One region of the Sphingomonas sp. 10B4 genome, then DNA from elsewhere that is predicted to be linked to it. Evidence: predicted binding sites of a transcription regulator. Region 1 holds the regulator's gene; each other region holds the start of a gene.
The links. Region 1 encodes LexA, which represses DNA repair genes until DNA is damaged. Its sites were predicted from a motif close to GTTCCNCNCTTGTTCT; they were not measured.
Positions count from the first base shown of each region.

Region 2: the regulator LexA is predicted to act here: its motif matches at 2,382-2,397, upstream of radA (DNA repair protein RadA).
Region 3: the regulator LexA is predicted to act here: its motif matches at 2,298-2,313, upstream of uvrA (excinuclease ABC subunit UvrA).

Region 1 covers NZ_JASJVC010000009.1:16,837-24,470, reverse strand. The annotation lists gene trpC (indole-3-glycerol phosphate synthase TrpC) at 1-418, shown strand, start outside; gene QN347_RS04460 (TonB-dependent receptor) at 616-2,964, opposite strand; gene QN347_RS04455 (BLUF domain-containing protein) at 3,308-3,643, shown strand; gene QN347_RS04450 (hypothetical protein) at 3,640-3,954, shown strand; gene lexA (transcriptional repressor LexA) at 4,025-4,690, shown strand; gene QN347_RS04440 (DUF4287 domain-containing protein) at 4,751-4,963, opposite strand; gene QN347_RS04435 (ComEC/Rec2 family competence protein) at 5,041-7,293, opposite strand; gene gltX (glutamate--tRNA ligase) at 7,337-7,634, shown strand, end outside.
Region 2 covers NZ_JASJVC010000012.1:23,172-30,805, forward strand. The annotation lists gene QN347_RS05715 (glycosyltransferase family 1 protein) at 1-1,074, opposite strand, end outside; gene QN347_RS05720 (glutathione binding-like protein) at 1,151-1,855, shown strand; gene QN347_RS05725 (BLUF domain-containing protein) at 1,859-2,269, opposite strand; gene radA (DNA repair protein RadA) at 2,418-3,791, shown strand; gene QN347_RS05735 (CvpA family protein) at 3,835-4,404, shown strand; gene QN347_RS05740 (iron-sulfur cluster assembly scaffold protein) at 4,450-4,884, shown strand; gene QN347_RS05745 (cation:proton antiporter) at 4,881-6,680, shown strand; gene QN347_RS05750 (DUF423 domain-containing protein) at 6,677-7,006, shown strand; gene QN347_RS05755 (DUF2256 domain-containing protein) at 7,333-7,482, opposite strand; gene aroB (3-dehydroquinate synthase) at 7,520-7,634, opposite strand, start outside.
Region 3 covers NZ_JASJVC010000052.1:917-8,550, forward strand. The annotation lists gene uvrA (excinuclease ABC subunit UvrA) at 1-2,286, opposite strand, end outside; gene QN347_RS14090 (energy transducer TonB) at 2,387-3,196, shown strand; gene QN347_RS14095 (trimeric intracellular cation channel family protein) at 3,239-3,868, opposite strand; gene QN347_RS14100 (hypothetical protein) at 3,939-4,223, opposite strand; gene QN347_RS14105 (YoaK family protein) at 4,350-4,997, shown strand; gene lpdA (dihydrolipoyl dehydrogenase) at 5,276-6,682, opposite strand; gene odhB (2-oxoglutarate dehydrogenase complex dihydrolipoyllysine-residue succinyltransferase) at 6,800-7,634, opposite strand, start outside.

The DNA.
Region 1 (7,634 bases):
GGTCGATCCGTGGCAGGTGCCCGAATCGCGTGGGCTCGGTGCCGACGCGATCCTGCTGATCATGTCGGCGCTCGATGACGTGACGCTCGCCGAGATCGAGGCGAGTGCGATCGAATGCGGGATGGACGTGCTCGTCGAAGTCCATTCGCAGGCCGAGATGGAGCGCGCGCTCAAGCTCAAGTCGCGGCTGATCGGCGTCAACAACCGAAACTTGCGCGATTTCACCGTCGATTTCGCGCGGACCTACGAGCTGGTGTCGAAAGCGCCGAAGGACTGCACCTTCGTCGCCGAAAGCGGGCTGACGACGCGCGCCGATCTCGACGCGATGGCCGAGCACGGCATTCGCTGCTTCCTGATCGGCGAGGCGCTGATGCGCCAGCAGGACGTCGAGGCAGCGACGCGCACGCTGGTCGGCTGAGCGGTCGGGCGACACCGCTTCGCCGGGCGGCCCCGGCTTAGACGTCTGACCAAACCTTCGTCATCCCCGCGAAAGCGGGGATCGCGCAGCCTTGCCCGGATACCAGCAGAAGAAGCGGGATCCTCGCTTTCGCGAGGATGACGGGGATGAGTCCGGATCGTAAGGGCGGGCCGCTACAGCGCCCCGCCCTCACCGCATCAGAACTTGCCGCTAAGCGTCACGCCGATGATCCGCGGGTCGTTGAACACCGCGGCATTATAGTTGTCGAGCACGCCCTTGAGGTTCTTCTCATTGGTCAGGTTGCGCACGAACACCGCCAGCTCATACTTGCTGTCGGGACCGGTATAGCCCGCCTTGAGCCCAGCCTCGAACGTGCCCTCCGACGTATATTCAACCGTCTTGTACGGCACGAAGCTGGTGTAGCCCTGCAACGTTACGTCGCCGCCGACGAACAGCTTGCCGCCATTGCCGAGCGGGAAGTCGTAGCGTGCGTTCGCGTCGAGCTGATACTTCGGCGCGTTGGGGAGCGCGTTGCCGTTGATCTGCGCGAGCGTGGCGGTCGTAACCCCTGCGGCGTTGCGGATCGCGATCGTCGGGTTGAGCACGGTGCAGGTCAGCGCCCCGTTGAGGAAGCACGCCGGGGTATAGACGCGCGTGTCGTTGATCTCGGTGTGCAGCACGCTGCCGCCGAGACCCAGCGTGAAGTCACGCACCGGGCGCCACGTCAGCTCGGCCTCGCCGCCCCACGCCTGCGCCTGGTTGGCGTTGAACAGCAGGCCGTTGTTGTTGGCGTCGTTGCCGTTGAGCTGGATGTTGTGGACCTTGTAGTAGAAGCCCGTCGCGTTGAAGCGCAGCGTGTTGCCGAACAGGTTCGACTTGAAGCCTGCCTCGTACGACGTGATCGTCTCCGACCCAGCGGTCACGAACGCCGAGCTGAACACCGCGTTGCGGCCCTGGATCGTCGGCCCGCGGAAGCCGTGCGAGACGCGCGCGAACACGTTGACGTCGGGATCGACCGCATAATTGAGGCTCGCTTCCCAGCTCGGCTGCGTGTCGGCGAGGCGGACGTTGGTCGCCGCCGTCGCCGGGAAGGTCGACACGCCCGCTGCGGTGCGCGGCGGGGTGACGAGGCGCGTCTTCTTCTCGTCATAGGTCACGCGCACGCCGCCGGTCAGCGTCAGCTTGGGGAGGATCTGATAGCTCGCCTGGCCGAAGCCCGCATAGGACGTGTTGGTGTTGCGCAGCACGACGAAGTTGTTCGGGTTGGGGTTGGTGCCGAACGAATTGTTGAGCAGGAAGAAGCCGCGCTGGTCGAACTCGGTCGTGTCGCGCGATTCGAAGTAGATCCCGCCGATCTGCCACTTGAAGCGGCCCGTGCCGTTGCTGGCGAGGCGAACTTCCTCGCTCAGCTGATCGAGATCGCGCACGCGGCCCTGGCTCTCGCCATAGAATTTGCCGCCGGCGAAGTCGCTTGCGGCACCGCCATCGGTGTCGCCGCGGCTGTAGCCCTTGGTCGTCTCGTACGCGGTGATCGAGGTCAGCGTGACCGCCCCGAAATCGTTCTTCGCGTTGAACGAGCCGCCATAGGTCTTGTACGCCTGACGGTTGCCGCCGCCCTCATCGAGCGCGACGCTGGCGCGCGGTGCCGCGCTGACGTCGTTGCTGCCGCGCAGGATCGCGCCGCGATGGAAGATCGTCGACGTGCCCGAATAATCACGCGCATGCGCCGAGACCAGGCCGGTGAAGCCGGTCTCGGGCGGGGTCAGCATCAGCTGGACGCGGATGTCCTTCTCTTCGAAGCCGCCGAGCTTGTCCTTGCCGCCGACGGTGCCGTCGTCGCTCGGGCCGGTATAGGTGTTGTCGATCCAGTTATCGCGGCGCTGGTACAGGCCCGACACGCGGAAGCTCAGCACGTCCTTGACGATCGGACCGCCGACGCCGGCGTCGACGCTGACGGTGTTGTAGCTGCCATACGACGCAGTCGCGCGGCCGGTGAACTCGTTGGTCGGGCGGTTGGTGTCGAACTTGATGATGCCGGCGGTGGTGTTGCGGCCGAACAGCGTGCCCTGCGGCCCGCGCAGCACTTCGATCTGGTTGACGTCATAGACCGGGTTCGACTTGAGCACGACATGCTCGAGCACGACCTCGTCCTGGATGATCGACACCGGCTGCGATGCGCCGAGATAGAAATCGATGTTGCCGAGGCCGCGGATGTAGAAGCGCGGGAAGATCTTGCCGGTCGTCGTCTCGGCGTAAAGCCCGGGGACGCGGTTGGCGAGTTCGAGCAGCGTGTCGCTGCCGCCCGAGGTGTAGGTGCGCAGATCGGCACCCGACAGCACGCCGACCGAAACCGGCACCTTCTGGAGGTTCTCACTGCGACGTTGCGCGGTGACGACGATGTCGCCGAGGCTATCGCTCTCTGGCGCGGCCTCGACCGCGGCGACGGGCGCAGCGGCTTCCTGGGCGCTGGCCGAACCGATGCTGGCAATCGCGCCGAACGCGGTACCGAGCAGAAGCAGCGCCTTGGCGGCGTGTGACTTGGACATGATGTTCCCCCGATAGATGAAATAGGCTGCCCACACCGTTCGCCGCAGCGGACTTGTTGTCCTGCGCGGCGACGCGTCCGCGCTCCTGCGTGGTGCGGTGTGACCCCGACCGCGCGGCTAGGTCGGGATTGTGACGCGATTATGACAGGTGTGCCGCTACCTCTTCTTTGTCGGCTGGCTGTGGCTTTCGAGTTGCACCGGGGCCTGCACGACGCCGACCACGGCGCGATCGTCAGCGACAGTGCGCACCTGATTCAGGATACGATACGAATACACGATCCACCGCAACGACAGGCTGCCGACACCCCCCTAGCCCCGGCCCTCACGAGAAGGACACAAGGGCATGCGGCGAATCCTTTATGTCAGCGGGAACACCCTTTCGAGCGTCACGGCCGACCTCGCCACCATCCGCGAACAATCGCGGCATAATACCGCGCACGACAGGATCACTGGGCTGCGATGGTCGGATGGTCGCAGCTTGCTGCAAGTGCTCGAGCGTTCGCGCGTGAGCGTCATGGCGACGTTCGCCCGCATCCTCGCCGCCCCGCGTCATCATGCGCCGATCGTCCTCCAGCACCGCCATATTCGCCCCCACGAATTCGGCGGCTGGACCATGGCGCACCCCGCGCCGGCGACGCGGATGACGCGGATGACCCCCAGATCGGGCCGCTGCTCGTGAACGCAACCGAAGCGGTGCGCACGCACTTCCAGACGCTGATTTCGGCAGGCCATATCGCCGCGCTCGCGCTCCCGGTCAGCGCGATCGGCACCCCGCCGCCCGCCCCGACGCCCGATTACGGCACCCCGCCGCCGCGGCGCGTCGATCGCCGGATCGGCGAACCCTTCCATAATGTCGGGCTCGCGCTCGCCAGCGCGTTTCCCGTGGGGCTGCAAGGCACGAACATTCACCATGACGCATGCATCGAACTGCTCCGCGGCATCGCGGGGAGTGCGACCAGCGACTCGCAGGATACCTGCGCCGGACGGTGACAGCATCGCTTGACGGGCGATTTTTCGTTCCGTATAGGTTCGTCGTCTGTTCCGACGAAAGGGCCGCGCGATGCTTACCCGCAAGCAGCATGAGCTGATCTGCTTCATCAACGACCGGCTCGACGAGACCGGGGTATCGCCGTCCTTCGAGGAAATGAAGGAAGCGCTCGACCTCAAGTCGAAGTCGGGCGTCCATCGCTTGATCAGCGCGCTCGAGGAACGCCAGTTCATCCGCCGCCTGCCCAACCGCGCGCGGGCGCTCGAAGTGCTCAAGATGCCCGAGCGTGGAATCAAGACCCCCACCAAGGCGGCCCCCGCCGCCGCTCCGCGTGCAGCACCACAGCCTGCCAACGACGTGATCGAAATCCCGCTGCACGGCCGGATCGCGGCAGGCGTCCCGATCGAGGCGTTCGAGGGCGCGTCGATGCTCTCGGTCCCCGCGGCGTTGCTCGGCAATGGCGAGCATTATGCGCTCGAGGTGTCGGGCGATTCGATGGTCGAGGCGGGCATCCTCGATGGCGACTATGCGCTGATCAAGCGCCAGGATGTCGCGCGCGACGGCGAGATCGTCGTGGCTTTGATCGAAGAGAGCGAGGCGACGCTCAAATTCTTCCGTCGCGAAGGTGCGATGGTGCGGCTCGATCCGGCCAACCGCGCCTACGATCCGCAGCGTTATGCCCCCGCCCAAGTGCGCGTGCAGGGCAAGCTCGCCGGGCTGTTGCGCCGGTACGACTGAGCCACGGTCGGCGTGATCGACCGTCGCGCTTGAGGGTCGCGCGGCGAGCGATCGAGCGGCTCAGTCTTTGTGCTCGGCAAGGGTGTGCGCGACGATCGCGTTGGCATGGCCGTGGCCCATGCCATGCTCCGTCTTCAGCATGGTGACGAGCGCCATGTGTTTTGCCGGCAAACGCACGCGCACCAACGCCTGCCACTCTGCGATCGGACGGCCATAGGTCTTCTCGATCGATGGAAAGTACGATGCGGGCCCTTTGATCGGTTGGTCAGCCACGGCGTGCAGGCTCCGAGATGCGGGAACGTCCCGAGGATCTTCCGGTATTTGGGGGAAAGCCGCAAGGCCACCCCGCCCTATCGTTTCCCGTCCGTTACTGCTGCCCCAGCCCTCCCCGACAATCGAGCGCGCCAACGCATCCGGCCACCCCACCGCCGCCGATCAGCGTCGCCCTCCGGCGCAGCGATCCACGGATGCCGGTCGCCCGGATGGCGAACGGTCCGCACCGAATGCGATGCCAGAGCGATCGCAACGCCGCCGGTTTGCGCCAGCGTCTCGCGGTCGAGCCGCAGCCACTGCGGCACGCAACGGCGCGGCAAGCGCCGCTCGCTGATCACGATGTCGGCGCCGGCACACGCCGCGACGAGGTCGAGCGTCGGGACATGATACGCGCTGCGCGTCGCCAGGATGCGCCACTGCCGTCGCGCGACGGTCCGCGTCATCAGGCAGAGGTCGCGGCTGCAGCGCGCCTCGTGCTGCTCGGACATCAATACCGGGAGCGCAGCGATCCCGCCATTCTCGGCGAGCATGTCGGCGGTGTAGTCCCCGGTCCGGTCGCGCAGCAAAGCGACGTCGCCCGCCGAGGTGCGGATCGCGACATGCCGACCGTCTCCGGTGACGATCAGATCGGGCGCCGGGGTCAGCAGCGCCCATGCCAAGCCGATCGCAAGCGGCAGCGCCCCCAGCCGCCGCCAGCGCGTGCGCCACAGGCCGATCCACAATCCGCCCACCACCATCAGCGCGTAAGCGGCGCCGGGCATCGCCGGCAGCGGCGCGACCGAGCCCGGCACCGCCGCGGTCATGTGCGCAATCCACAACAGCAGATCGAGCGAGCGCGCCGTCAGCCACCAGAACGGCAGCCCCGCCCCCACCGTATCGAACAGCAACGCCAGCGCCTCGCACGGCATCGTCACGAACGTCGTCAGCGGGATCGCGACGATATTGGCGACCGCGCAGTAGATCCCGGCTTTGTGGAAGTGGAACAGCGCGATCGGCAGCAAAGCGAGCTCGACGACGATCCCGGTCAGCAGCAGCGACGCCAGTTCACGCGCGATCCGCGCCAGTCGCGTCTGCTCGCGCGGCCCGAACCACAAGCGCAACTGCGGATGTTCGTTGAGCGAGACGATCGCCGCGACCGCAGCGAATGACAACTGAAAACTCGGCCCGGCGAGCGCCTCGGGGTACAGCAACAGCACCACGATCGCCCCCGCCGCGACCAGCCGCAGCGTCAGCGCCTGCCGGCCCAGCGCCAAAGCGACCAGCACGAGCAACGCCGCGACGCACGAGCGGATCGTCGGCACCTCGGCCCCGGTCAGCAGCGTGTAGCCGATCGCCGCGAGCGCCCCCGCGCCCGCCGCGATCAACGGAACGCGCGTCTTCAGCGCGATCCACGGGCTGAGCGCGAGCAAGCGCGCGACCAGCAGCATCACCGCGCCGACCGCCGCGGTGCTATGCAGACCGCTCACCGACAGCAAATGCGCGAGCCCGGATCGGCGCATCGCCTCATTGTCGGCGAGCGGGATCCCGCCCTGATCCCCCGTCGCGAGCGATGCGGCGATGCCCCCCACCCCGCCCCCGCCAGCGCTCGCCTGGATATGCTGCGACAGCCGCTGCCGCAGGCCGACGCCGCCTGTCCCACCGCCAGCGAGAATCGTGATGGGCGCAAAGCCACGCCCGGTCGCGCCGATCCCGTCGAACCAGGCGGTCCGCGCATAGTCGTATGCGCCGGGAACGCCTGGCGGCGGCGGCGGCATCAGCCGCGCCGAGAGCCGCAGCGTCGCCCCCGGCACCAGCCCCACGGGAACGTCGGCATCGACGAGATTGACGCGAATATGCGCTGGCAACGTCGGCAACGGCCGAACCGGCCCGCGCGTCGCGGGCACCGCGAGCACGTGCAGCGGGGCCAGCCGCAACCGCACCACGTCGCGCGCCGCAAGCGGCTCGACCCGCTCGACTCGTGCGGTGAAGGTTGCGATCGTCGGTTCTGCGAGCACCACGTGCGCCACGCGCTCGGCGCGCCACCAGATCAGCCCAAGCCCGATCGCAACCGCAAACCCGCCAACTGCGACGACCCGCGCCGCACGCCCATGCAGCGCCAGCGCGACCCCGGCGAGCGCCACCGCGAGCGCCACCAGACCAGCCGCTTCCCATGCCGCCGGATCGGGCAGCACGAACCACAGCGCGATCCCCGCGCCGAGCGCCACCGGCAACCACAGCGGCAATTGATCGCGCTCGGCCTCGAGCCAGCTTTCGAGTCGATTGCCGACGCCGAACCACCCCCGCGGCACGCCGATTTGAAGCGCAGGAAGGTGCGTGCTAGAGGCGCTCAAGGCTGATCCGGCCATCCAATCTCTAGTCTGGGAGCATGCGCGATTGAGCGCAATATCTGACCCCGCCGCGGCCCCCGCCGCCGGCGCATCCGACACCAAGGTCGTCACGCGGTTCGCGCCGTCGCCGACCGGATTTCTGCACATTGGCGGGGCGCGCACCGCCTTGTTCAACTGGCTGTACGCGCGGCATCACGGCGGCGAGTTCCTGCTGCGGATCGAGGACACCGATCGCGCGCGCTCGACCCAGCCGGCGATCGACGCGATCGTCACCTCGCTGCGCTGGCTCGAGCTCGATTGGGACGGCACCGAAGTCTATCAATCGCAGCGCGCCGACCGCCATG
Region 2 (7,634 bases), on a different contig from region 1:
CGCTGCCGCGGCGTGGCCTGCAGCGCCTGCGCTGTGGCGGAACGTGTCGTCCTCGCAGAGGCGCTGGAGCGCATCGGCATAGCCCTCGATATCGGTCGGCGGGACGATCAGCCCGGTCACGCCATCGGCGATCAGCCCGACCGCACCCGACGCGCGCGCCGCGACCACGGGGACGCCCGCTGCCATCGCCTCGAGCGTGACGTTGCCGAAGGTTTCGGTGAGGCTCGGGTTGAAGAACACATCCATCGACGCGACAGCACGCCCGAGATCGTCGCCGGTCAGATACCCCGCGAACACTGCATTGGGCGCTTGCTGCGCGAACCAGTCGCGCGCGGGGCCTTCGCCGACGACGAAGGTGCGATGCTTGACGCCGCGCTGGTCGAGCGCGCGCAGCGCCTGCGCGAACACATCGAGGCCCTTTTCCTTGACCAGCCGGCCGAGGAACCCGACCGCGATCTCGTCATCGGCGATGCCGAGGCTGCGGCGCCACGCGAGATCGCGCCGCGCGGGGTTGAAGCGTTCGGGATTGACGCCGCGCGACCAGCGCGTGACCGGCGTCGGCACGCCCCAATCGTGCAGGATCTCGCCCATCATCTGGCTCGGCGCGAGCACTTCGTCGACGCGGCTGTAGAAGCGCTTTTGCGCGCGGATCATCATCGGCACCAGAAACCCGAGCCCGTAATAGCTCATATAGGTCTCGAAGCGCGTATGGTACGAAGCGACGCACGCGATGTCGTGCTTCTCGGCATAAGCGAGCGCCTTGTGGCCGAGCCAGTCGGGCGCCGAGAGGTGGATCAGGTTCGGCGCGAACGCCGCGAGATCGCGCCGCACGCGATTGCCCATGCCGCGCGTCAGCTTGTATTCGCCGCGCAGCGGGATCTTGATCGAGGGTGCGCTGACAAGGTCGCCGGTCGGCGGAAAGGCTGGCGTGCGGCTGGTGGGGGCATAGACGCGCACCTTGACGCCGCGGCTCAGCAAATGGCCGACGAGCAAATTGAGCGTCTGGTTCGCACCATCGCGGGTATAGTTATAGTTGCCGCTGAAGAGCGCGACACGGAGATCGGAAGCTTGCATCGGATGGCGCCATAGCGAAGCGCGGGGCGCGTGACTATCTCCTGCACGCCATCGTGGCGCGCCAAAGGAGTTCGCAATGCCCGATCTTTCCGCTTTCCCGATCACCAAGCGCTGGCCGGCACAGCATCCCGAGCGGTTGCAGCTCTATTCGTTGCCGACCCCGAATGGCGTCAAGGTCTCGATCATGCTCGAGGAAACCGGGCTGGCGTACGAGCCGCATCTGGTCGATTTTGCGAAGGACGACCAGAAGACCCCCGAATTCGAATCGCTCAACCCCAATGGCAAGATCCCCGCGATCCTCGATCCCGACGGCCCGGGCGGTGCGCCGCTGGCTTTGTTCGAATCGGGTGCGATTCTGCTTTACCTTGCCGAGAAGACCGGCCGGTTCCTGCCGAGCGACCCGGTCGCGCGGCTTCAGGCGATCCAGTGGGTGATGTTCCAGATGGGCGGCGTCGGCCCGATGTTCGGCCAGATGGGCTTCTTCGTGAAGTTCGCCGGCAAGGACTTCGAGGACAAGCGTCCGCGCGACCGCTATGTCGCCGAGGTCAGGCGCTTGCTCGGCGTGATGGATGTCGCGCTCGCCGACAAGCGCTGGTTTGTTGGCGAGGACTATACGATCGCCGATATCGCGATGCTGGGTTGGGTGAACGCGGTTGTCGACTTTTACGGCGCGGGCGAGCTTGTCGGGTTCGACGACTTTGCCAACGTCAAGGCGTGGCTCGCGCGTGGGCTCGCGCGGCCGGCGGTGCAGCGCGGGCTCACCATCCCGGCGCGCGCGTAGCGCTCACGCGGCGGCGTGGACTTGCGCAAAGCCTTCGAAATAGCCGCGCACGGTCGGGTCGGTGATCGGCTCGACCAGCGTGGCGACGGTTTCGGGGAGCGTTATTGCATCGCCGCCTCCCGTGCCGCCGCGGTTGAAGCCCATCGCCCATTGGCCAAAGGTCGGCGTATCGATCGTCGTGCGCGAGAGGATGACGACGGCGTGGTGGCGCGGATCGGCCTTGATCCTGTTGAAGACCGTCTCGACGGCAGCTTCCGGGCCTTCGAGCGCCTGGAGGAAGCGGCGTCCACCCGCGACGAGCAGGCCGGTCACGCCGACGGCGGCATTGTTACGGCGTGATGCGATCAGGATAGCATCGAGTTCCACCGTCGTGAGCGGGGATCGGGTGCTGCTTATATAGATAAGACGCTGCATGCTTACGCTCCAGACCTGGAACCTCCGGTTTCTGCGCAAAGCGCGAAAGAACGGTTAAGATCTCGCGCTACGACATTTTGAAAGCGCATAAAGGTACAGCGTCGGAAAATCTGTTCCCCTCTCGTTCTCCGCTCGCTATGCTCGTCCCATGGCCAAACCTCAAAAACGCTATGTCTGCCAGGCCTGTGGATCGGTGTCGCACCGCTGGCAGGGGCAGTGCGCCGACTGCGCCGAATGGAACACGCTGGTCGAGGAAGCAGGCGGCGGCACCGTGACGCCGTTCCAGGCCAAGCATAACCTCCAGTCGGGCGGGCGGACGATGACGCTGGTCGGGCTCGATGCCGAGATCGAGCTGCCCGAACGGATGACGTCGGGAATCGCCGAGCTCGACCGCGCACTGGGCGGTGGCTTTGTCGAGGGATCGGCGACGCTGATCGGCGGCGATCCCGGGATCGGCAAGTCGACGCTGCTGCTGCAGGCGGCGGCGAAGATGGCGCTCGCGGGCCTGAGCGTTGCGTACGTCTCGGGCGAGGAAGCTGCCGATCAGGTCCGCCTGCGCGCGCGGCGTCTCGGACTGGGGCATGCGCCGGTTCAGCTCGCGGCGGCGAGTTCGACGCGCGATATCCTGACGACGCTGGGGCAGGGGCAGCCACCCGCCTTGCTCGTGATCGATTCGATCCAGACGATGCACAGCGACTTGATCGAAGGCGCGCCGGGCACCGTCAGCCAGGTACGGGCGTCGGCACAGGAGCTGATCCGCTTCGCCAAGGAGCGCGGGACGGCAGTGGTGCTGGTCGGCCATGTCACCAAGGACGGGTCGATCGCGGGGCCGCGCGTGCTCGAACATATGGTCGACACCGTGCTGAGCTTCGAGGGCGAGCGCAGCCACCAATATCGCATCCTGCGCGCGATCAAGAACCGCTTTGGCGGGACCGACGAGATCGGCGTGTTCGCGATGGTCTCGGAAGGCTTGTCCGAGGTCGGAAATCCCTCGGCGTTGTTCCTTACGCAGCGCGACGAGGGGATGACGGGGACGACGGTGTTCCCCGCGCTCGAGGGCACGCGGCCGGTGCTGGTCGAGATCCAGGCGCTCGTCGTACGCCTCGCAAGTGGGGCGACGCCGCGGCGCGCGGTGGTCGGCTGGGACAGCGGGCGGCTCGCGATGGTGCTCGCGGTGCTCGAGGCGCGGTGTGGGCTGAGTTTCTCGTCGAGCGAAGTCTATCTCAACATTGCCGGCGGCTACCGCGTGCAGGATCCGGCGGCCGATCTCGCGGTGGCGGCGGCGTTGATCTCGGCGCTGTCCGAGCGGCCGGTGCCCGCCGACGCGGTGGTGTTTGGCGAGCTTGCGCTGTCGGGCGAGGTGCGGCCGGTGGCGCACGGCGCGCTGCGGCTGAAGGAAGCGGGCAAGCTCGGTTTCGAGCGAGCGTTGCTGCCCGCGGCGGTGCAAGACGACAAGAGCGGGTTGAAGCTGACCGGCTTCCGCACGCTCGGGAGTTTCGTCGAGCATATGCTTGGACGATAGCAGCCCCTCGACTTAACCCATCGCTCGGCGATAAGGCGCGGGGATGCATCTTACCGCGCTCGATATCCTTGTCCTGCTGACCATCGGCGGATCCGCCACGCTCGGGCTGGTGCGCGGGTTCGTCACCGAAGTGCTCTCGCTGTTCGCCTGGGTGGCGATCGTGTTCGCGGTAAAGCTGTTCCACGTGCCGCTGACGCATGCGCTGACCGGCATGGTCGGGACCACCACGGGCGCTGCTGTGCTCGCCTTCGCGATCCTTGGAGGCGTGACCTATTTCGGCGGGCGGATGGTCGCCAATGCGATCGGCGCGCGCACGCGCGATTCGATCCTCGGGCCGGTCGACCGCGCGCTCGGCTTCGGCTTCGGCGCGCTGAAGGGGCTGATCCTGGCGAGCCTCGCCTTCCTGCTCGTCGTGCTGATGACCGATACGATGAGCGGCGGCCCGACGCACCGGCCCGAATGGCTGACCCAGGCCAAGGTCTATCCCCTGCTCAACACGACCAGCGCGAGCATCGCCGACTTCGTCGATCGCCGCCGCCGTGGCGAGCCGGTGTTCGGCCCGGCCCATGTGCGGACGCCGCGCGCCGCCGAGCCCGACAACGCCGCCGACTGACCGCGGCGGGGTGACGCGCGCGGCGAGCCCGCCTACATAGGCGGCATGACCGCGCCGCTCTACACCACCGAGATCCTTCGCCTCTCGACGACGATTCCGCACCATCAGCGTTTGCCCGATCCGATGGGCTCGTCGGAGAAGCGCTCGCCGGTGTGCGGCAGCCGCGTGACGGTCGACGTCAACATGGATCGCGACGGGCGGGTCGCCGAGCTCGGGATGCTGGTGCGCGCCTGTGCGCTGGGCCAGGCATCGGCGTCGCTGATGGGGGCCGAGGTGATCGGCAAGACCCCCGCCGAACTCGTCGCAGCGCGCGATGCGCTGGCTGCCTGGCTGGCGAGCGAGGGGCCGCCGCCGAGCTGGACGGGGCTCGAGCTGTTCGCGCCCGCGCTGCCGCACAGCGCGCGCCATGCCTCGATCCGGCTGGCCTTCGAGGCGGCGGCCGAGGCGGCGCAAGCCGCTGCCGGCAAGGCACCGGCATGAGCGAATCGCTGCTGCTCGATGGCGTCATCCTCGGCGGCTTCGCGCTCGTCTTCGTCCTGATCTTCCGCCGCTTCGGGCTCGGTGCGACGCTCGGCTATCTCGTCGCGGGCGCGGTGGTCGGGCCGCAAGTGCTGCATCTGGTCGGCAATGCCGAATCGAAGATGGGCATCGCCGAGCTCGGCATCATCTTGCTGCTGTTCATCGTCGGGCTCGAGCTCAACCCGACGCGGCTGTGGGCGCTCAAGAAGGAAATCTTCGGGCTTGGCCTGATGCAGGTCGTGCTGTGCGGACTCGCGGTGACGGGCGTGGTCTGGCTTTCGACGCGGCTCGGCGGATCGCCGCAGCATTTCTCCTGGGCCGCGGCGCTCGTGCTCGGCCTGCCGCTCGCGCTGTCTTCGACCGCGCAGGTTTTGCCGATGCTGCAATCGGCGGGGCGGCTGCGCACCCCGTTCGGGGAGCGCGCCTTCTCGATCCTGCTGTTCCAGGATCTGTCGATCGTGCCCTTGATCACGCTCGTCACGGTCTTGTCGCGCAATCCCGCCGATGCCGGTGGTCCGCCGGGATGGCTGCTGTTCCTCTACACCGTCGGTGCGGTGGCGGGGCTGGTCGCTGCCGGACGCTTCCTGCTGCGGCCGCTGTTCCGAATCATCGGCAATATGGGCGAGCGCGAGATGTTCGTGTTTGCCGCTTTGTTCACTGTGATCGGCGCGGCGGCGATCATGGAATCGCTCGGCCTGTCGACCGCGCTCGGCGCGTTCGTCGCGGGCGTGATGCTCGCCGACAGCCCGTATCGGCATGAACTGGAAGCAGATGTCGAGCCGTTCCGCTCGATCCTGCTCGGGCTGTTCTTCCTCGCGGTCGGGATGATGCTCGACCTGCATGCGATCGCCGAGCGGCCGTTCTTCGTCATCGGCATGGCGCTGGCGCTGATTGCTACCAAGGCGCTGATCATCTTCGGCATCGGCATGCTGTTCAAGATGAAGTGGCGCGCGGCGCTCGCGCTCGGGCTGTTGCTGAGCCAGGGCGGCGAGTTCGGCTTCGTGCTGTTCGCGCAGGCGCAGCACGCCTTCCTGATCGCGCCCGAGGCGGCGAGCCTGTTCGGCGCGATCGTCACGCTGTCGATGGCGACGACGCCGTTCCTGATGATGATCACGCAGCGCATCCGCGAAGAGCCGATCATCGCCGGCGAGCGCGACGGGCCGACCGCGGACGGCGCCAACGCGCTGATCGTCGGCTATGGGCGCTTCGGCCAGACCGTCGCGCAGATGCTGATCGCGCAAGGGGTCCCGGTGACGCTGATCGACACCGATATCGAGATGATCGACATCGCGAGCGAGTTCGGCGCGAAGGTCTATTATGGCGACGGCACGCGGCTCGACATGCTGCGCCAGGCGGGGGCGGGGGAGGCCGAGCTGATCATGTTCTGCATGGACGGCGACCAGATTTCTGCCGATCTCGTCAAGGGCGTGAAGGAGGCGTTCCCGCACGCCTCGATCTATGTCCGCGCCTATGATCGCCGCGCGGTGATCAAGCTCAAGGGCGCGCCGCTCGACGGGGTGGTGCGCGAGGTGCTCGAATCGGCGGTGAAGATGGGGCGGATGGCGCTCAAGAGCATCGGCGTCGACCAGGCCGAGATCGACCGCACCGAGGACACCTATCGCCGCAAGGACAAAGAGCGGCTGCGCGCGCAAGTCGCCGCGGGCGACATCCGCGCCGCGCGCGAGAAGATCATCACGCAGCACGAACGCGAATCGGCGCTGCCCGAGGACGAAGCATCGGTGGAGGAACCACGATGAACTGGATTGCCATTCTCGCTGCGCTGTCGGGGGCGCTGGCGATCGGCGCGGGCGCGTTCGGCGCGCATGGCGCGGGCAAGGACGCGGCCGAATGGCTCAAGACCGGCGCGCATTATCAGCTGATCCATGCGGTCGCGGCGCTCGTCGCGCTGAAGATGGAAGCGCGCGGGCCGGCGTGGCTGTTCCTCGCCGGCGGCGCGATTTTTGCGGGCTCGCTCTACCTGATGGCGCTCGGCGCGCCGCGCTGGTTCGGCGCGATCACGCCGATCGGCGGCGCAGCGCTGATCGCCGGCTGGCTGTGGCTGGCCTGGATCGCCCGGGGGTAAGCGACGCACGGATCGGTTGACTCGATGGACCCCCAGACGCGCGATCGACCGGGGCGATCGTTTCCGTTTTTGTACCGATGCGGATCCCGGGGGACCCTTCCAAACGCCGCTGCAACAGTATCATGTGCGGTGGGTTGTAGGACAGCAGAATGGTGTGCGCCCAATCGTGACGAAGAGCGGAAATGGTGCTGGATCATCTCACGCTCGACGTGGGGTTTGTGTTGCTGTCGCGGGCGGTCTTTGCGAGCCTGATAGCGTAACGAGTCCGAGTTGCGAGGTTGGTGGGATTGCCACCAGCTATCGCCGCCAAATCCTCCCGTGCGCCGTTACCCGCTCTTTGCGGCGCGGCGACAGCGTTCCGAGCAATAGACGACGTTGTCCCAGTCGCGCGCCCATTTCTTGCGCCAGGCAAAGGGGCGCTGGCAGACCGGGCAGGTCTTTTCGGGCAGGTTCGCCTTGGCGATGCCTTGGGGCATGAGGGGGGCCTTCCTGGTGCTGCGCGTGGACCGACGCTCAGGCGTCGAGAAACGCCCGGACGTCGGCGAGGTTCACCGATATGTCGAGGAAGGTCCCACCGATCCCGCGCGCGAGCAGGAAGGGGAGCTTGCCCGCGTCCATCTTCTTGTCG
Region 3 (7,634 bases), on a different contig from region 1:
GCCCTGGCACGCCTCGCAGCGGCCGCCCTTGACGTTGAAGCTGAAGCGCCCAGGCTTGTAGCCGCGGGCGAGGCTTTCGGGGAGGCCGGCGAACCAGTCGCGGATCTGGGTGAAGCTGCCGGTATAGGTCGCCGGGTTCGAGCGCGGGGTGCGGCCGATCGGCGACTGGTCGATGTCGATGACCTTGTCGAGATATTGCAGGCCGGTGATCTTGTCGTGCTTGCCCTGGACGATGCGCGCGCCGTTGAGCGTGCGCGAGGCGGCGGCGAACAGCGTGTCGATCGTGAAGCTCGACTTGCCCGACCCCGAGACGCCGGTGATGCAGGTGAAGGTGCCGAGCGGGAGGCTCGCCGTCACGCCCTTGAGGTTGTTGGCGGTGGCGTTGTGGACGGTGATCTTCTTGCCGTTGCCTTTGCGCCGGGTCTTGGGGACGGCGACTTCGCGCCTCCCTGAGAGATAATCGGCGGTGATGCTGTTCTCATTGGCGAGGACTTCCTCGAAGGTCCCTTGCGCGACGATATGGCCGCCGTGGACGCCGGCGCCCGGCCCCATGTCGATGACATAGTCGGCGGTGCGGATCGCGTCCTCGTCATGCTCGACGACGAGCACTGTGTTGCCGAGATCGCGCAGCCGGCGAAGCGTCTTGAGCAGCATGTCGTTGTCGCGCTGGTGCAGGCCGATCGAGGGCTCGTCGAGCACGTAGAGCACGCCCGACAGGCCGCTGCCGATCTGCGACGCGAGGCGGATGCGCTGCGATTCGCCGCCCGACAGCGTGCCCGAGGTGCGGTCGAGGTTGAGATAATCGAGCCCGACATTGTTGAGGAAGCCGATCCGCTCGAGGATCTCCTTGAGGATGCGCTCGGCGATCGCGTTCTGCTGGTCGCCGAGCTGGCTCGGGACCTGCTCGAACCAGGCGAGCGCGTCGACCACCGACAGGCGCGTGACGCTGGAGATGTCGCGCATGCCGATCTTGACCGCGAGCGCCTCGGGCTTGAGGCGCGCGCCCTTGCAGACTTCGCACGCGGCGGACGACTGGTACTTGCTCAGTTCCTCGCGCATCCACGCGCTCTCGGTCGAGAGCATCCGGCGGTTGAGGTTGCCGATCACGCCCTCGAACGGCTTCTTGACGTCGTACGACTTCTTGCCGTCGATGAAGGTCAGCGTGACCGCCTTGCCCTTGGTGCCGTAGAGGATCGTGTCGCGCGCGGTTTCGGGCAAGTCTTCCCACGGCGTGTCGAGCTCGAACTTGAACTCGCGCGCGAGGCTGCCGAGCACCTGCATGTAATACGGCGACGGCGGGTTGGACTTGGCCCAGGGCACGACCGCGCCCTTCTTGATGCTGAGCGCATGGTTGGGAACGACGAGCTCCTCGTCGAACAGCATCTTTTCGCCGAGGCCATCGCACGCCGGGCACGCACCCTGCGGCGCGTTAAACGAGAAGAGCCGCGGCTCGATCTCGGCGATGGTGAAGCCCGAGACCGGGCAAGCGAACTTTTCGCTGAACACGATGCGGCCGGGGGGCGCGTTGTCGCCGAGCACTTCGTTCTTGGGGGTGTGCGGCTCGACCGGGTCGGCGGGGTCGACATAGGCCAGCCCGTCGGCGAGCTTCAGCGCGGCCTCGAAGCTTTCCGCCAGGCGCGTCGCGATGTCGGGGCCGATGACGAGGCGGTCGACGACGACCTCGAGGTCATGCTTGTACTTCTTGTCGATCGCGGGGGCTTCGTCGATCTCGTATATCTCGCCGTCAATGCGGACGCGGGTGAAGCCGGCCTTCTGCCACTCGAGCAGTTCCTTCTTATACTCGCCCTTGCGGCCGCGCACGACGGGGGCGAGCAGATAGAGGCGCGTGCCCTCGGGCAGCGCCATCACGCGGTCGACCATCTGGCTGACGGTCTGCGCGGCGATCGGCTCGCCGGTCGCGGGGGAATACGGGATCCCGACGCGCGCCCACAGCAGGCGCATGTAGTCGTAGATCTCGGTGACGGTCGCCACGGTCGAGCGCGGGTTGCGGCTGGTCGTCTTCTGCTCGATCGAGATCGCGGGGCTGAGGCCCTCGATGTGATCGACATCGGGCTTCTGCATCAGCTCGAGGAACTGCCGCGCATAGGCGCTGAGCGACTCTACATAGCGCCGTTGGCCCTCGGCGTAGATCGTGTCGAAGGCGAGGCTCGACTTGCCGCTGCCCGACAGCCCGGTGATGACCGTCAGCGTATCGCGCGGGATATCGACCGAGACGTCCTTGAGATTGTGCTCGCGCGCGCCGCGCACGGAAATATGAGTCAGCATGGGAGCGGTTTGTTCCAGATTTGTTCGGATGGCGCAAGCGACCGGTTGCAGGGGCGAGATGGGGCGTTAAACTCGCAACGACAAGGTTTGGGGGCAAGCGATGAAGACGATGCTGATTGCGGCGCTGCTCGCGCTCGGGGGTCCCGCGCCCGCCGACGTGCCATTGCAGCCGACCGGCAAATGGACGGTCGAATATGCCGATGCGGCGTGCATCCTGTCGCGCGACTATGGTCCAAGCAATGCGCGAACGGCGCTCGGCATCAATCCTTCGCCGCTTGCTTCAGGCCTCGAAGTCGTAACCGTCACGCCAGGCGCGAAGACGACGCGATACCGTCCGATGAAAGGCACGCTCACGCTTCAACCGTCGGGCCGGACGATCGACAGCGATATCTCGGTTTACGAGATCAAGGAGAAGAACCAGACCATTACGACCCTGACGACCGAGGGGGATGTCGCAACCGAGCTCCTGCGCTCATCATCCTTGTCCGTCACCTTGGCGAATGGATCGCGTACAGCGTTTGCCGTACCGGGGATGACGGGGGCAGCGGGTGCGCTAAAGGCATGCCAGGACGATCTGCTTCACCAGTGGGGGATCGACCCGGCAGAGCGCGATTTGCCGTCGCTGGCGAACGGTAGTGCATCGCCTGCACAGTGGATCACAAATGACGATTATCCCTCATCGGCCGTGGGGGCTGGAATACAGGGTACTTCGACCATCGTCTGGACCATACGGACCGACGGCAAGGTCGGCGATTGTCGGGTCGTCCAGTCGAGCGGATCAAAAGCGTTGGACGACGCGTCCTGCAGCGCGATCAGCAAGCGCGGCCGGTATCAGCCCCCGCTCGGGGTCGATGGAAAACCACAGGTGCGGCACGCCATGCGCAAAATCGTCTGGCGCCTGCCGTATTAGCGTTAGGCGCCGCGCGCGCCGCTCGGGCGCCTCGAAAATCCGTCAGGTCTTGCCATAAGCTGGTAACGCCAGCCGCCAGCGGATTGCCGCCGCCCGCAGGGCAAAACCGCACGCAGCGGCGATCGGCGCGGCGAGGCTTGGCGAGATGCCCGCGCTCACCAGCACGACATACGACCCCGACGCCAGCGCCGCCGCGGTCACATACAATTCCGGCCGCATCAAGATCGACGGCTCGCCCGCGAGCACGTCACGGATCACCCCGCCGATGCACGCCGTCACCACGCCCATCAGCGCCGCCGGCACCGGCGGGATGCCGAATGCGAGCGCCTTCGCCGCGCCGAACACGGCATAGGCGGCCAAGCCCACCGCATCGAGCCAGTCGAGCGCAGTGCCCTTCCACCAGCGCTCGGGCGTCGTCCAGACCAGCACCGCGACCGCGAGGCAGATCCCCGCGACGAAGCGATCATGCACCCAGAACACCGGCGCGCCGATCAGCAGGTCGCGCACTGATCCGCCGCCGACCCCGGTGATCAGCGCGAAAAAGGTGGCGGTGACGAGCGTCTGGCGATGGCGAATTGCGGCGAGCGCACCGGTAATCGCGAACACGGCGATCCCGAACAGATCGAGCCAGGGCAGCGCGGAGCCGAATTGCCAGGGAAATTGCGAGGGCATCGCAGCGCTCTACCCGCGCAAGGCGCGCGAGGGAATGCGGCGCGCGACACCGGGTCGCGCGCCGCAGCGATCAGCGGACGGCCGCCGCTTCGTTGGCGACGACTTCGCCGCGCTGTTCGGGCGTCATCGCGCTTGCGTTGACATCGGCGGCGCGGATCGCGTCGGCGCGGTCTTCGCCGGTCTTGCGCTCCTGCTTGGCCTGCTCCTCGAGGTCCTTGGCGTTGGCCTCCATCGCGTCGGCGCGGTTGTCGGCAGCCTTCTCGACTTGCTTGGCGAGCTTGCCGTCGCCATTGCCGCCGCATGCGGCGAGCGGGAGTGCGACCAGCGCCAGCGCCGCGATCATCGTCTTTTTCATCGGTAACCCCTGTTGGACACGTACCGTGATGGTACGCGCGGGAAAACCGCCGTGCGCGCGGATCGTTCCACCTGCGCAGCGAGCGCGACGCTGGCATCGGCGCGGGGCATCGGGCATGGTCGCGCGATGCGACGGTATCAGCGCTCCACCCTCCTCTTTGCAGCGTGCCTCACCGGGTTGGCGGGGTTCGTCGATGCGCTGGCCTATTCGAGCATGGGCGGCTTCTTCGCTTCGTTCATGAGCGGCAATACGACGCGGCTCGGCGTGTCGCTCGCCACCGGGGCGAGCAACGACGCGCGGATCGGGGCCGGGTTGATTTTGAGCTTCGTCAGCGGCGTGGTGGCGGCGGCGATCATCGGACGTTCGCGGCCGCACCATCAGCGCGTCGCGGTGATGGCGCTGGTCACGCTGCTGCTCGGCGGCGCGGCGCTGTTTGCGCCGTATCATCCGGTCATCGTGCCGCTGCTGCTGCTGGCGACCGCGATGGGGGCGGAGAACGGCGTGTTCACGCGCGATGGCGAGGTCAGCATCGGGCTGACGTACATGACCGGCGCGCTGGTGCGGATCGGCCAGGGGCTTGCCGCCGCGCTGATGGGCGAAGGACCACGCTGGGACTGGGCGCGCTATCTTGGGTTGTGGCTGGGGTTCGGCGCGGGGGTGATCACGGGCGCGCGGTGTTATGCGGCGTACGGGACCGGCGCGCTGTGGATCGCGGCGGGGGCGGCGGCGGTGCTGACGATTGGGGCGCGGGCTACGCAGCGCGATACGGCGTAAGGGCGCGCGCCGACCGAGCAGATGCAACCGAGCCGTTCCCCGGCGAAGGCCGGGGCCCAGTCGTGCTGGAGGCGACGATCGCGCGACACCGCTCGCTTACCTCCGCCCTTGCTATTGGGCCCCGGCCTTCGCCGGGGAACGGGGGTGTGGCCGGTTGGCTTCCTGGTTGGCAGCGGCGTGGCAAAGCCACGCCGTCGGTCGGCGCTTCGGGCGCCGCCGGCCGGTCTGATCGCGGCGGGGCCGCGCCGTAGCTTTGCTACGGCTTGGCGCGATCAGACTCAGACGTGTATCGCCTTCCCTCTCACCGCCATCGCCGCTTCCTTCATCGCCTCGCTATGCGTCGGATGCGCATGGCAGGTGTAGGCGATGTCCTCGCTCGTCGCGCCCATCTCCATGCCAAGCGCAGCCTCGGCGATCATCGTGCCCGCGGGCACCGCGATCGCCCAGACGCCGAGCACGCGGTCGGACTTGGCATCGGCGATGATCTTCACGAAGCCGTCGGGATCATGATTGGTCTTGGCGCGGCTGTTGCCCGCCATCGGGAACTTGCCGACCTTGATCTCGCCGCCGTTCTTCGTCGCCTGCTCGCGCGCGACTTCCTCGGTGAGGCCGACGCCGGCGATCTCGGGCCAGGTGTAGACGACGCTCGGGATGACCGCGTGGTTCACGATGCCGGTGTGGCCCGCGATGTTCTCGGCGACCGCAATGCCTTCGTCCTCGGCCTTGTGCGCGAGCATCGGGCCCGGAATCACGTCGCCGATCGCCCATACGCCGGGGACGCTCGTCTGGAAGCGGTGGTCGGTGTCGATCTGGCCGCGCGGGTTGGTCGAGAGACCCGCGTTCTCGAGCGCGAGGCCGTCGGTGTTGGGACGGCGGCCGATCGACACGAGCACGCAATCCGCCTCGATCGTCTCGGCTGGGCCGCCGGCCGACGGCTCGACGGTGAGCGTCGCCTTGTCGCCGTTGACCGTCACGCCGGTGACCTTGGTCGAGAGCTTGAACTCGATGCCCTGCTTCTTGAAGACCTTGTTCGATTCCTTGCGGATATCGCCGTCGAAGCCAGGGAGGATCTGGTCGAGATATTCGACGCAGGTGACACGTGCGCCGAGCCGGCGCCACACGCTGCCGAGCTCGAGCCCGATCACGCCGCCGCCGATCACGACCATATGCTCGGGCACCTTGTCGAGCTCGAGCGCGCCGGTCGAATCGACGATGATCTTCTGGTCGACGGTGACGCCCGGCAGCGGGGTGACCGACGAGCCCGTCGCGATGACGATGTCCTTGGCGGTGACGGTCTGCTCGCCGACCTGGACGGTGTGCGCATCGACGAACGCGCCGCGGCCCTTGAGCCAGGTGACCTTGTTCTTCTTGAACAGGAAAGCGATGCCGCCGGTCAGCTGGTTGACCGCGTCGCGCCGCTGCGCGTGCATCTGCGGAAGGTCGAGCTCGGGCGTGACCTTAATGCCGAGCTTGGCCATCGTGCCGTTGGCGGCGGCGTCGAAATACTCGCTCGCGTGGAGCAGCGCCTTCGACGGGATGCAGCCGACGTTGAGGCAAGTGCCGCCTAACGTCTCGCGCGATTCGACGCAGGCGGTGCGCAGGCCCAGCTGGGCGGCGCGGATCGCCGCGACGTACCCGCCGGGGCCCGAGCCGATGATGAGGACGTCGTAATCGTAGTCAGCCATGTGTCACTCCGTTCGCCCCGAGCTTGCCGAGGGGCTGCCTTCTCTTCCGTCCGACAGACAAGGACAGTGCTTCGACAAGCTCGGCACGAACGGAATATGGGTAGGTGCGATCCGATATTACAGGTCGATCAGGATCCGCGTCGGGTCTTCGATCGCATTCTTGAGCGCGACGAGGAACGTCACCGCTTCGCGACCGTCGATCAGGCGGTGATCGTAGCTCAAAGCGAGGTACATCATCGGGCGGATCACAATCTGGCCGTTCACGACGACCGCGCGGTCCTCGATGCGGTGCAGGCCGAGCACGGCGGCCTGCGGCGGGTTGATGATCGGGGTCGACATCAGCGAGCCGAACACGCCGCCGTTCGAGATGGTGAAGGTACCGCCCTTCATTTCGTCCATCTTGAGCGTGCCGTCCTTGGCGCGCTTGCCGAAATCGCCGATCGTCTTCTCGACCTGCGCGACCGACATCTGATCGGCATCGCGCACCACCGGCACGACGAGCCCGCCGGGCGACGACACCGCGACCGAGATATCGGCATAATCGTGATAGACGATTTCATCGCCCTCGATCGAAGCGTTAACGCTGGGGATGTCCTTGAGCGCGAGGCAGGCCGCCTTCACGAAGAAGCCCATGAAGCCGAGGCGGACGCCGTGCTTCTTCTCGAACAGATCCTTGTACTTGGCGCGCGCTTCGATGACCGCGGTCATGTCGACGTCGTTGAAGGTCGTCAGCAGCGCGGCGGTGTTCTGCGCTTCCTTGAGGCGCTTGGCGATCGTCTGGCGCAGGCGCGTCATGCGGACGCGCTCTTCCTTGCGGCCGGTCGACGCGGCAACCGAAGCCGAGACGGGCGGTGCGGCGGCGGGTGCCGGGGCGGGCGCCGGGGTCGAGGCGGCAGCGGCGGCGACGTCGTCCTTGGTCAGGCGGCCATCCTTGCCGGTGCCCTTGACGGTC